DNA from 2 places in the Leclercia sp. G3L genome. Region 2 is predicted to be linked to the other one. Evidence: predicted binding sites of a transcription regulator. Region 2 holds the regulator's gene; the other holds the start of a gene.

Region 1 (5,714 bases), 2.0 Mb from region 2:
TACTGTTTAGCGTGAAATAGTCCTCATTACGCAATGGCTCAAAGGGCGCGAAATACGCCCGGTTCTCCAGCAGGAAAAGCTGGAGGTTGTCAGCCAGATCCGTAGTCAGCAGCAACACATCCGTACGCGCGGTGGAAAATAACTTCATATCTAAATCTCATTAACAATATTGTCACAAGGATTGTACTGATTATGAAGTTGATTTCCAGCAGGCTTCTGACATTAACCTACTAAAGTTAGGCTGGAAAACGTGACTCTGTTTGCCAGATGCTATGGTATGAGTCATCCCGTTATTGAACTGTTCTGAAAAGAGAGTGCCATGAAACTATATGTGTATGAGCATTGCCCGTTCTGTATCCGTGCGCGAATGATCTTTGGTCTTAAAAAGGTGCCTGTCGAGCTGGGTGTGATTATGGAAGGCGACGCCGAAACGCCAACCCGCATGGTGGGTAGAAAGGTGGTGCCGATCCTGCAGAAAGAAGAGGGCGTCTACATGCCGGAAAGCATGGATATCGTTCATTACGTTGACCAGCTTGACGGCGCTCCGGTTATTGAAGGGGAATGCGACCCGGCGATTGAAGCCTGGTGCAAAGAGAATACCCGCGCCGTATTTAACCTTGCGATCCCGCGTTTCACCCGCGCCGATTTTAAAGAACTCGCCACGCCAGCCGCGCGAGAAGCCTATACCCAGCGCGAGATTAAGGCGTTTGGCGATTTGGATGCGTTAATGGCCAATAGCCAGACGTACATCGATACGCTGTCCGGGGCGCTCAGTAACATCGAGGCGTATATGAGCGCCCGAAATCCTGTCAGCATCACGGATTTTTATCTCTTCCCGGTTCTCAATTCGCTGACGATTGTGAAAGGTTTTCCGTATACAGAGGCGCTGCGCGGCTATTTGGATCATATTTCCACATCCTGCAACGTACCGCTGTTTACCGATAAGGCATTGTAACGATCAGGGGGCCTGGGCCCCTTAATAGTGCACGGGGGAGGGATTGCACGTAAAGAATGGCTTATTGAACATGAACGAAAACAGCGTTCACTTTTTTGTCCTGCGGAATGAAAAATACGGTAATGTATTTGTTAAATAATCAAATTCAGAACGCAATCCATGACTTCTTTGTTATTCCATAAATATCACGGACTCGGTAATGATTACCTGGTGTGCCATCGTTCTGTCGCAGAGCAGTTGAGCATCGAGCAGGTTCGTCTCATATGCCATCGCCACTATGGGTTAGGATCTGACGGTCTGCTTGTTGACAGTGGCGATCGGCACGATCCCACATTGCGAATTATCAATCCCGATGGTTCAGAAGCCGAAAAAAGCGGTAACGGTCTCCGCATCTATGCCCGTTATCTTTTTGATATCAGCCGCGTCGGACACGCGCCATTTTTAGTGCACACCGCGGGCGGGGACGTACATTGCAGGGTCCATGAAGATCCCCATCAAATCACGGTGGAGATGGGACGGGCTAACTTCAGTCCGGCGGCATTGCCGGCCCTGATTGAACAACCCGAAGCGCTGAATTATCCCCTGAAGCTGGCGGACGAAACCCTTCTGGTCTCGCTGGTCTCCATGGGCAATCCTCACTGTGTTGTGCTGGTGGATAAGCTCGATCTGGCGCTGGTTCACCGTTTAGGGCCGCAGATTGAAAATCATCCCTTGTTTCCCAAACGCACCAATGTTCAGCTGGTGGAGGTTGTTGATCGCAATACGCTGCGTATTGGCATCCGGTAGCAGCAGCTGCGCGGCGGCCAGCGTCATGCGCAAATTAGGTCGGGTTGATAACGCTGTCAGCGTGAATATGCCGGGTGGGCAACTGCAAATCACCTTCGGTGATGAGTTTCAGGTCAGCATGTGTGGCCCGGTGCATAAAATAGGTAGCCTGATGCTGGACGAAGACTGTTTTGCTGGTGGGGACGACGCCAACAGATTTTAAAGCTTCTCAGACCGGCAGCCTGCAACGAGCTGCCGGTGATTTTAGTATTAACTTTCGCATTATGTCTCCTCAATCCTTCTTTCCCTTATATTTCTCTGCGACAAATAGCCCTCACGTCATAAGCTGGTAAATTAAACATTTATTTAACATTTGCGTTGCGGTTGTCGTCAAAAAATCATATTAATATTTAGTCACTTATAGTGCATAGCGATTTTATATGTTAATAAATATAATCATTAGGATGACTTATGACGATAAAACCCGCCGCTGAAGTTAGTGCGGCACCGGGTCTATTTCAGACGCTTAAAACCTTCCCGGCGACTGTTCATGCGCTGCTCTTTTTTACCTTCGTTATCCGCTTCAGCTATTTTATGGCATGGCCCTTTATCGCCGTAATCATGACGCAGAATTATCATATGTCGCCGATTGCTATTGGCGTGGCGATGACCAGCAGCGCGCTGTTGTCGGTGGTACTCGGTATGTATGGCGGGCAGATTTCGGACCGGCTGGGACGCCGGATAATTCTTTTGCTGGGCTGTGGTTTTTCCGCCGTGGGTTATATCACGCTGGCGCAGGCTACCGGGATGGGGCTGTTTATTACCGGCCTGATGATCATCGGCGTTTGCTTTGCATGGGTTGATCCTCCTGTGCGTGCACTCATGAGTGATTTGCTGGGCGATCGCCGCCGCCGCGCGCTTGCGCTCCAGATGCGCTACTACCTGATCAACGTTGCGGCAGTGTTTGGCCCGCTGGTGGGGTTAGTCTTTGGTCTGACATCTCAGAAGGGCACGTTTCTGATCACCGGACTGACCTATCTGCCGTTTTTTGTCTACGTGCTGCTGTTTATCCCGGCGGGAAAACTGCTGGGCGAACAGCAGGGCGGTGACGTGCCGGCGGTTAAACTGCACCAGGTGATGGGAATTATCGCCAGGGACAGAATCTACATTGCGGTACTGCTGTGCAGCATATTGTGCAGCATTGTTTTCATCCATTACGAAGCCGTATCACCCCAGTACCTGATGTTACTGGATAGCAATGCGGCGGTTAAGCTGATTACCCTGATACTGGTTACCAATGCCTGTACCGTGCTGGTGTTCCAGAGCTTTATTATGCGGTTTCTGGCGCAGATCGGCCTGCCGGGACGCATTCTTATAGGGGGATTAATTTTCGCTTTGTCGCAGCTCTGCATGTTTGCCACCCGTTCGACGGAAGTTTGGGCCTGGCTGACGGTGACCGCCGTGTTCAGCATGGGGGAGGCGATTCTGATGCCGAACCTGAACATTCTGCTCGATCAGTTGGCACCGGCAGAGCATCGCGGTGCCTATCTGGGGGCCTCGACCTTGACGACGCTAGGGATCGCTGCCGGGCCGTTGATCGGTGGCGTGATGCTGGCCATGACCGGAGCGGGGGTATTTATCTGCACCGCATTACTGAGTCTGCTGTTGTGCGCGATTATTTATGCCTGCCGGATCAGGATGTTGGCACGCTTGCAGGATTCATAATAACCGTGCGGCCGGGAGTCGCGCCATGCTGTCATACGTGAGCACATTTTGGCTGCAACACTCATCCGAAACTGCTATACTGTATATAATTACAGTATAGGGGGCATATGATGGCTGTTGAAACAAAATTTGTTGTCGTAAGAAAAGGTGAAGAGAAAATGACATTTGCCAGTAAGAAAGAGGCTGACGCTCACGACAAACTGCTCGACATGGCAGAAGCGTTCACCGACTGGCTGTTGCAAAGCGAAATGCAGATGGATGAAACGCAGGCTGAGAATCTTGGGCTGTTTCTTGCCGAGCAGAAAGAGGCCGTGCAGCATATTCTGCGTACCAGCAAGGTCCCTGATCTTAATGCCGCAACTGCAACAGATAAAGCAGAGTCAGATGCAGATGGCAGTAAAAAAATCAGAGCAGTTAAGGCTGCCTGATTGCCATAACAGGTTATCACCGATCCTGTCGCCGTAAGCGGGAAGCTGCTTACGGCTTTTTATTGTTCAGTGTCGCTGGCAATTCCTGTCTAACGTGAGGCGTGTCCACGTCGGCTGTATAGCCATACGAAGATCAACGTCAGTAATGGGATGCCATGAAAAATAATAATGACCAACGAGGGGGCTAACCAGATATAAAAGGGGGCGACTATCAGCATTCCAACACCGAAACCTGTCATCTGTAACAGAGTCATCAAACTAAAAACAGGTAGCCGTAAAGATTCAACTTCACTTTGAATTCGTGAAATCAGACTCACATCCGCAAGTCCATCTCCAATACCCGCAAAGAAAATAAAAAATAATGCCAGGGAAACGGTATTTTGTTGGAAAGTTAAAATAAATCCCAGGGACATTAAGGCCACACCATAAAAAAATAGACGCTCAGCTGGTATCCCTCGCTTAAGCAGAAAATAATTCGACGATCTTGCACCTGCAAATTTCCCACCGGCCCAGACCGCCAGCAGAAGACCCATGGTTTTGCCTGGAGATGCCGACGTCAGAAGCTCTGAAATGACTGGAAAGCCGACGTTATGGGCAGCACTACCGAGAGTATCAGCCATTGTTATCAGCAACATTCCAGCCATCAGCGGTGCCGCCCGTAGCCCCTTAAAAAGATCACGCCACTCTTTACGCTGATTTTTTATCTCGGCTCCCGCCGGGATAATCAGAAAGCGTAAAGGCAGAATACATAAACCGGCCAGGAGATAAGTGACAATATTGGTGACGAATACCAGATCATAACCGTTTGTAGCCAGCAATATACCTGACACCATACTGCCCGTCACAGCACCTGTCGCAGAGGCCGACGTCAACCAGGCATTCGTTGCAACCCGGCGGGAATCATCTACCCAAGAGGGCAACTGGCTGTTTAACCCAATTGCGAACATGGAATTACCTATACCAATTCCCAGAGCGATAAAAGGTAAAAGATAAAGTTGTACGGAAGAAGGGAAAATTAACAATAATGCCAGCAGCGCAGCGCGAAGAATATCCAGTATTACCAGGGGCAAGCGCCCGGTAAAGCGTCTGAAGTAAGGGACGCCAAACAGGCTTGCTAAGATTCCCCCGGTGACGCGACAGGCCAGAAAAATACTTACTTGCGTCACGCTTTGGCTTAGCAAGTAAACATAGGTGGATAACGCCACCATGTTTAGAAAAGCGCCGAAGTCAGAGATAAAATGGGCGGAAATGATCAACCAGCTATTTCTGGCGGAGCGGTTAATCATTGCGCCATCCTGATGTGCATCAGTCATTTGGAGGTTTTCCGTATTTATAAGAGAAGGCCACATCCAGAAATCAAAGTATTCAACGTAGCTTCACGCTGCCTGCAAAAGCAATCTTTTTCCTTTGGTGATGAATGAGTGGCGCCAGAACGCGATGTCTTTCGAGAGTCTTGTGGCTTAGATGAGTTCAGGCCGATGACCGTCATTCACCGTTAAAAATCCGCGGCATGTGTCGTTATCAGAATCCCACAAGGATGAGGTCTAGCCCGAACTAAATCTGATAATTGTGCTGTTACTACATTAGTGCGCATAATGTATATTATGTTAAATGCAATATATAGACCTACACCATCCTGTTCCTTATCCTTATGCAGATAACCCAATACGCGTGCACCACAACCTTCCCTTTCCTATCCAGCCATTTATCACAGAGGAGTTTTCATTCTCGTGTTGTTCACCAACGAAGTTGAAGCAAGTGTGTGGCAATTCCCCATCTGACATCAGTACATTTCCCGTTTATCAGATCGAACACGGAGTAACTCGCGTTGGGTTGTGCAT
Region 2 (5,714 bases):
ACGGAATTCAGGTTGCGGGTAATCACGTCGCTGCCGTTCCGGGCCGCCCCCTGCGCCATCTGGTTAGTCATGCCCGCGTTGCCCTGCAATCTGCGCAAGAACGCAATGTCCTGCTGATCGATCTCCGAGCTGATGCGCGCGTGAGCATTGGCCTTAGCGACAAACGCCAGCGACAGCCCCGAACCCGGGATGCTGACGGCTATCCCTGCCCCCGCGTTGCCGTGGGCGGTTTTTCCTTCGAGGAACTCCAGCTGATCGGCCAGATTGCCCGCGGCTCCCTGAAGCTCACTGAGCGTTCCCTGCGGATCGGCCAGGATCCGCGCCACGGTCAGATCGTCGATCATCTCCCGATCGGCCCTGATCTCATCGCTGATCTCATCGATCTTGTCCTGTAGATTGTCTTTATCGCTAATCTGCGCCCCCACCGAGGGGAATATAATGGCGACGTCGTCTTCTGCTTTGGATTTTGCCAGCAGGGCCGGGTTGATCAGCACCCCGCTGCTATAATGCGCCGACGCAACGCCCGTTCCACCCATTGCATCGCCGCGTGCTTCCGTCCAGGTATTTGCTGCTCCAGCCTGATTAGCCAAAAGAATACCGGTGGCAATTCCCGCCACAGAAAATTTGAATTTTATTTTCACAGGACACCTGACTTATTTTGGGTGAATAAACCCCGGCGGCTAAATACCGCGCAGGGGCATACGTCCTTTGTGAAAAAAGTATGAGGAGCCGAATTTATCTAAACTTTAGTATTAGATTAAGTTATTGATTTCCTTATTTCTTTAATATGTATAGAACAAGAAATTACTTTTGCCCTGGTTTTCCGTCATGAGGACCAAAAAATTGCGGGGGATGATCGATCCAGCGATCTTCACGCGTGGCGGCATATACCGCATTCAGCGGATAATAAATTCGGTTATGTTTTTTATTCGCCTCTCCCACCACTAATAACCGCACTTCTTCACTGGTATTATTAATAAAGGTGTGGCAGACGCCCGTCCCGGCAGGAAAACCGACGCTGTCTCCTGGCTCCAGTTTCCATAAATAACCGTTTATCCAGGCTTCGGGATAACCCTCGAGCACAAAGATGAACTCCTCTTCATCGCTTTCGGCATGCGGGTACGAAGTACGGCGCCCTGGCGGGAGGCGCTCATGATGGATACCGAGGCGGCCCAGCCCCAGCGCACGGGCCAGCGGCGCGCCAATGGAGAAACGCTCTGTGCTGTCGGGATAGGTCGAGTTGTCGGCGCCTTCTACTTCGCGCCAGTGTCGAATGCAGTCCGGTCTTTTCATCTTTTCACCCCCAGTGGTTTTTCGTCAGGGTAGCACACCCGGTGGATCTCGGCGTTTAGGTCAGAACATGGTAAACTGGCGGTTTGTTATTCCACGTCATTCGAGGTGCAAAATGGAAACGACCACAATGCAGGCACTGTTAGCGCAAGCCGAAAAGCTGTGCGCGCAACGCAATGTGCGCCTGACTCCGCAGCGCCTTGAAGTGTTGCGTCTGCTGAGCCTGCAAAACGGGGCCATCAGCGCCTACGATCTGCTCGACCTGCTGCGCGAGAGCGAGCCTCAGGCCAAGCCGCCTACCGTCTATCGGGCGCTCGATTTTTTACTCGAGCAGGGCTTTGTGCATAAAGTGGAGTCAACCAACAGCTACGTGCTGTGCCATCTGTTCGATCAGCCGACCCACACCTCAGCGATGTTTATCTGCGACCGCTGTGGCAGCGTGAAGGAAGAAGGCGCTGAAGGGGTGGAAGATATCATGCACACTCTGGCCGCGAAGATGGGCTTTGCCCTGCGCCACAACGTGATTGAAGCACACGGCCTGTGCCGCAACTGCGTTGAAGTGGAAGCCTGTCGCCATCAGGAGGATTGTCAGCACGATCACTCCATCCAGCTGAAGAAAAAGCCGCGCTGAGGGCAAAAAAAGGGGCGACCTGAAAGGTCGCCCTGGGCGTACATCCGTGTACCTGCGGGTATAGGTTAATTACCAGCGATAGTTGTTACGGGTTTCCCAGTCACCAACCTCTTTCTCCGCCTGGTCTTTCTCATAACCATAGCGTTCCTGAATTTTACCCACCAGCTGGTCACGTTTACCTTCAATGACGGTCATATCGTCATCAGTCAGGTCGCCCCACTGTTCTTTCACTTTACCTTTAAATTGCTTCCAGTTACCGCCGACTTGGTCTTTATTCATCATCGATTCCTCTTCGTTCGGTCGTTAAGGTTAAGTTCGTCCTGAAATACGTTTCGTGCTGGACGTGATAATAATTATAGATAAGCCTGCGGCGTTGGGTTTGTTATTCGGAATCTTTTACCATTCAGTCGGGTGAAGCCGCTATGAAAACCAGCTGCCGTTGCGCCAGTGCCGGTGCCAGATCCAGGCCAGAGAGAGCCCCCGCAGGGCAAGAAACACGCACAGAGCCAGCCACAGGCCATGATTACCCAGCCACGGCAGGGTGAACAGCGTCAGGCCAAAGCCGGCGGCCGCTACGGCCATGCTGTTGCGCATCTCTGCCCCGCGGGTTGCGCCGATAAACATCCCATCCAGCAAATAGCACCAGACGCCCACCACCGGTAAAACCACCTGCCAGATAAGATAGTGGCTCGCCAGCGCGCGTAGTTCGGGCAGCGAAGTCAGCAGGGCAATGATCCGATCGCCTGCCAGGGCGTAAACGAGCGCGAAGGCGAGCGCCACCAGGCCGGACTGACGGCAGGCCGCCCGCCACACTTCCCGCAGCTGGCCGCTTTCCCGTGCGCCATAGGCCTGCCCGGAGTGGGCCTCAACCGCGTAGGCGAAGCCATCCAGCGCGTAGGCGGTAAAGGTCAGCAGGGTCATCAGCACGGCGTTGACGGCGATAATCTCCGGCCCCAGCCGCGCGCCCATTACCGTCAGCGCCCCGAAACAGAGTTGCAGCAGCAGCGAGCGCAGCATGATGTCGCGATTGAGGGCCAGCAGTTTGCGGATGTTGCCCCGCCAGCTCGCTTTCAGCAGCGCCAGCGAAATACCGCGCAGGGCCAGCACCCGCCAGACCATCCATAAGCCGATCAGCAGGGTGGCGTACTCTGCGATAGCGGTCGCCAGCGCAGCCCCCTGCACGTTCATCTGCAGGCCCATCACCAGCCAAAGATCCAGCACGATGTTGAGCAGGTTCCCCACTACCAGCAGGATCACCGGCGCCCGGGCATACTGCACCCCCAGCAGCCAGCCGAGCAGCACCAGGTTAGCCAGCGATGCCGGGGCGCTGAGCCAGCGGATCTCCAGGAAGCGCCTCGCCTGATGAAGAACGGCCTCGCTGCCGCCAACGATATGCAGCGCCAGATCGATGAGCGGTGTGCGCAACAGCACAATCAACAGACCGGCACCGAGGGCCAGGATCAGCGGCTGCACCAGCGCGCGGGCCAGACGCAACGGATCCTTCGCGCCATAGGCCTGGGCAGTAAGCCCGGTGGTACTCATGCGCAAAAAGAGCAGCAGCATAAACAGGAAGCTGGTTGCCGTCGCGCCGATGGCGACACCGCCCAGATAGACGGGCGAATCGAGATGACCAATGACAGCCGTATCCACCAGCCCGAGAAGAGGGACGCTGATATTGGAGACGATCATGGGAAGTGCAAGACGCCACAACGCCTTGTCTGAAGCAGTCAGGAGAGACATGAAAATGTTCGCCGGAGGCAGGAAAAGCAGACTGCGACAGGGTCGCAGTCTGTCAGAAAGGCGTTATAACCACTCACCGTTGCGGATGACGCCAACCGCAAGACCTTCGATGGAGAAGTTATTTTCACGCAGGTCGACAACAATCGGGGAAAACTCGCTGTTTTCCGGCAGCAGCTGCACGGTGTTGCCCTGCTTTTTCAGTCGCTTAACGGTGACTTCATCATCGATACGCGCCACAACCACCTGACCGTTACGCACGTCCTGCGTTTTGTGTACTGCCAGCAGATCGCCATCCAGAATACCGATGTCTTTCATCGACATGCCGCTTACGCGGAGCAGAAAGTCTGCGCTCGGTTTAAACATGCCCGGATCGACCTGATAGTGGCCTTCAATGTGCTGCTGCGCCAGCAGCGGTTCCCCGGCGGCGACGCGGCCGACGAGCGGAAGGCCCTCTTCGGCTTCAACCAGCAGGCGAATACCGCGAGACGCTCCGGAGACAATCTCAAGCACACCCTTACGCGCCAGTGCCTTAAGGTGCTCTTCGGCGGCATTTGGAGAACGGAAGCCCAGACGCTGCGCGATTTCTGCACGCGTCGGCGGCATACCCGTCTGGCCGATATGATCCCGAATGAGATCAAACACCTCTTGCTGCCTGGTCGTTAACGCTTTCATTCCGCCCCCTGGGTGTATATACAGTTATGCTGTGAGTATATACAGCTAAAGGTGATTTTGGAACCACAAACCGCATAAAAAACCAGAGACTTGTTCGGTTTCTGAAGGCTTATCGTAAATGTCCCCAAAGCAGCGTGACCCAGGTAAACAACGCAACGATAATCGCCATCAACACCGCGGCAGAACCCATATCTTTTGCCCGGCCCGAGAGCTCGTGAAAGTCAGTGCCGATACGGTCGACCACCGCCTCGATCGCACTGTTCAAAATTTCGACTATCATCACCAACATCACCGAGCCAATCAGTAATACGCGAGTGATGGGATCAACATCCAGCCAGCAGGCAATAATAATCGCCGCGACGACAGCAACCCCCTCCTGGCGAAATGCGGCTTCATTGATCCAGGCAGCACGGATGCCTTTCCATGAATAGCCGGCAGCTTTAATGATTCGGGTTAACCCAGTGGTATTATTGGCCATTAAAAGAAACCTTTCTTCGAAAATAGCGTCAGAAACGGTGGTTTAAGCGCCTGGCGCAGCCACCGGAAGTATGACGGGTAACAACAGAAATTTTGCGCGCTTTCTGTTATCCTTGCGCCGCAATTGCATTTTTAACCAGAGGCTTTACATCGTTTATGTCTGGCTGGCCACGAATTTACTACAAATTACTTAATTTACCATTAAGCGTCCTGGTAAAAAGCAAGTCTATTCCGGCGGTTCCCACGCTGGAGTTGGGACTCGATACCTCGCGTCCTATTATGTACGTTTTGCCTTATAACTCGAAGGCCGACTTGCTGACGCTGCGCGCCCAATGCCTGGCGCACGATCTTCCCGATCCGCTGGAGCCGCTGGAGATCGACGGCACTCAGCTGCCGCGCTACATCTTTATCCACGGTGGCCCTCGCGTGTTCACCTGGTACACGCCGAAAGAAGAGTCGATCAAGCTGTTCCATGACTACCTCGACCTGCACCGCAGCAACCCGCTGCTGGACGTGCAGATGGTGCCCGTATCGGTCATGTTTGGCCGTCGTCCGGGGCGTGATAAAGGCGAAGAGAATCCGCCGTTGCGCATGCTTAACGGGGTGCAGAAATTTTTCGCCGTCAACTGGCTCGGCCGCGACAGCTTTGTCCGTTTCTCGCCGTCAGTCTCACTGCGCCGCATGGCCGATGAGCACGGTACGGATAAGACCATCGCCCAGAAGCTGGCCCGCGTGGCGCGCATGCACTTTGCCCGTCAGCGTCTGGCCGCGGTAGGCCCGCGCCTGCCCGCACGTCAGGATCTGTTTAACAAGCTGCTGGCCTCGAAAGCGATCGCCCGCGCCGTCGAAGACGAAGCGCGCAGCAAAAAAATCTCCCACGAGAAGGCGCAGCAAAACGCCATCG

Evidence for each region. The regulator LexA, encoded in region 2, represses DNA repair genes until DNA is damaged. The targets are predictions, from matches to a motif close to TNCTGTATGTACATACAGNA.
Region 1: LRS40_RS19075 (YebG family protein) is a predicted target of LexA. The motif match lies at 3,523-3,542, and genes of this name have one in related genera.

Annotation. Positions count from the first base shown of each region.
Region 1 covers NZ_CP088265.1:3,679,804-3,685,517, forward strand. Annotated here, with positions in the region: gene LRS40_RS19055 (GNAT family N-acetyltransferase) at 1-148, opposite strand, end outside; gene grxB (glutaredoxin 2) at 320-955, shown strand; partial or broken gene dapF (diaminopimelate epimerase) at 1,115-1,943, shown strand; gene LRS40_RS19070 (MFS transporter) at 2,192-3,445, shown strand; gene LRS40_RS19075 (YebG family protein) at 3,556-3,873, shown strand; gene LRS40_RS19080 (MFS transporter) at 3,963-5,186, opposite strand; gene LRS40_RS19085 (histidine phosphatase family protein) at 5,611-5,714, opposite strand, start outside.
Region 2 covers NZ_CP088265.1:878,529-884,242, forward strand. Annotated here, with positions in the region: gene LRS40_RS05575 (conjugal transfer protein TraF) at 1-641, opposite strand, end outside; gene LRS40_RS05580 (cupin domain-containing protein) at 805-1,293, opposite strand; gene zur (zinc uptake transcriptional repressor Zur) at 1,406-1,921, shown strand; gene LRS40_RS05590 (CsbD family protein) at 1,991-2,200, opposite strand; gene dinF (MATE family efflux transporter DinF) at 2,342-3,661, opposite strand; gene lexA (transcriptional repressor LexA) at 3,725-4,333, opposite strand; gene LRS40_RS05605 (diacylglycerol kinase) at 4,443-4,811, opposite strand; gene plsB (glycerol-3-phosphate 1-O-acyltransferase PlsB) at 4,967-5,714, shown strand, end outside.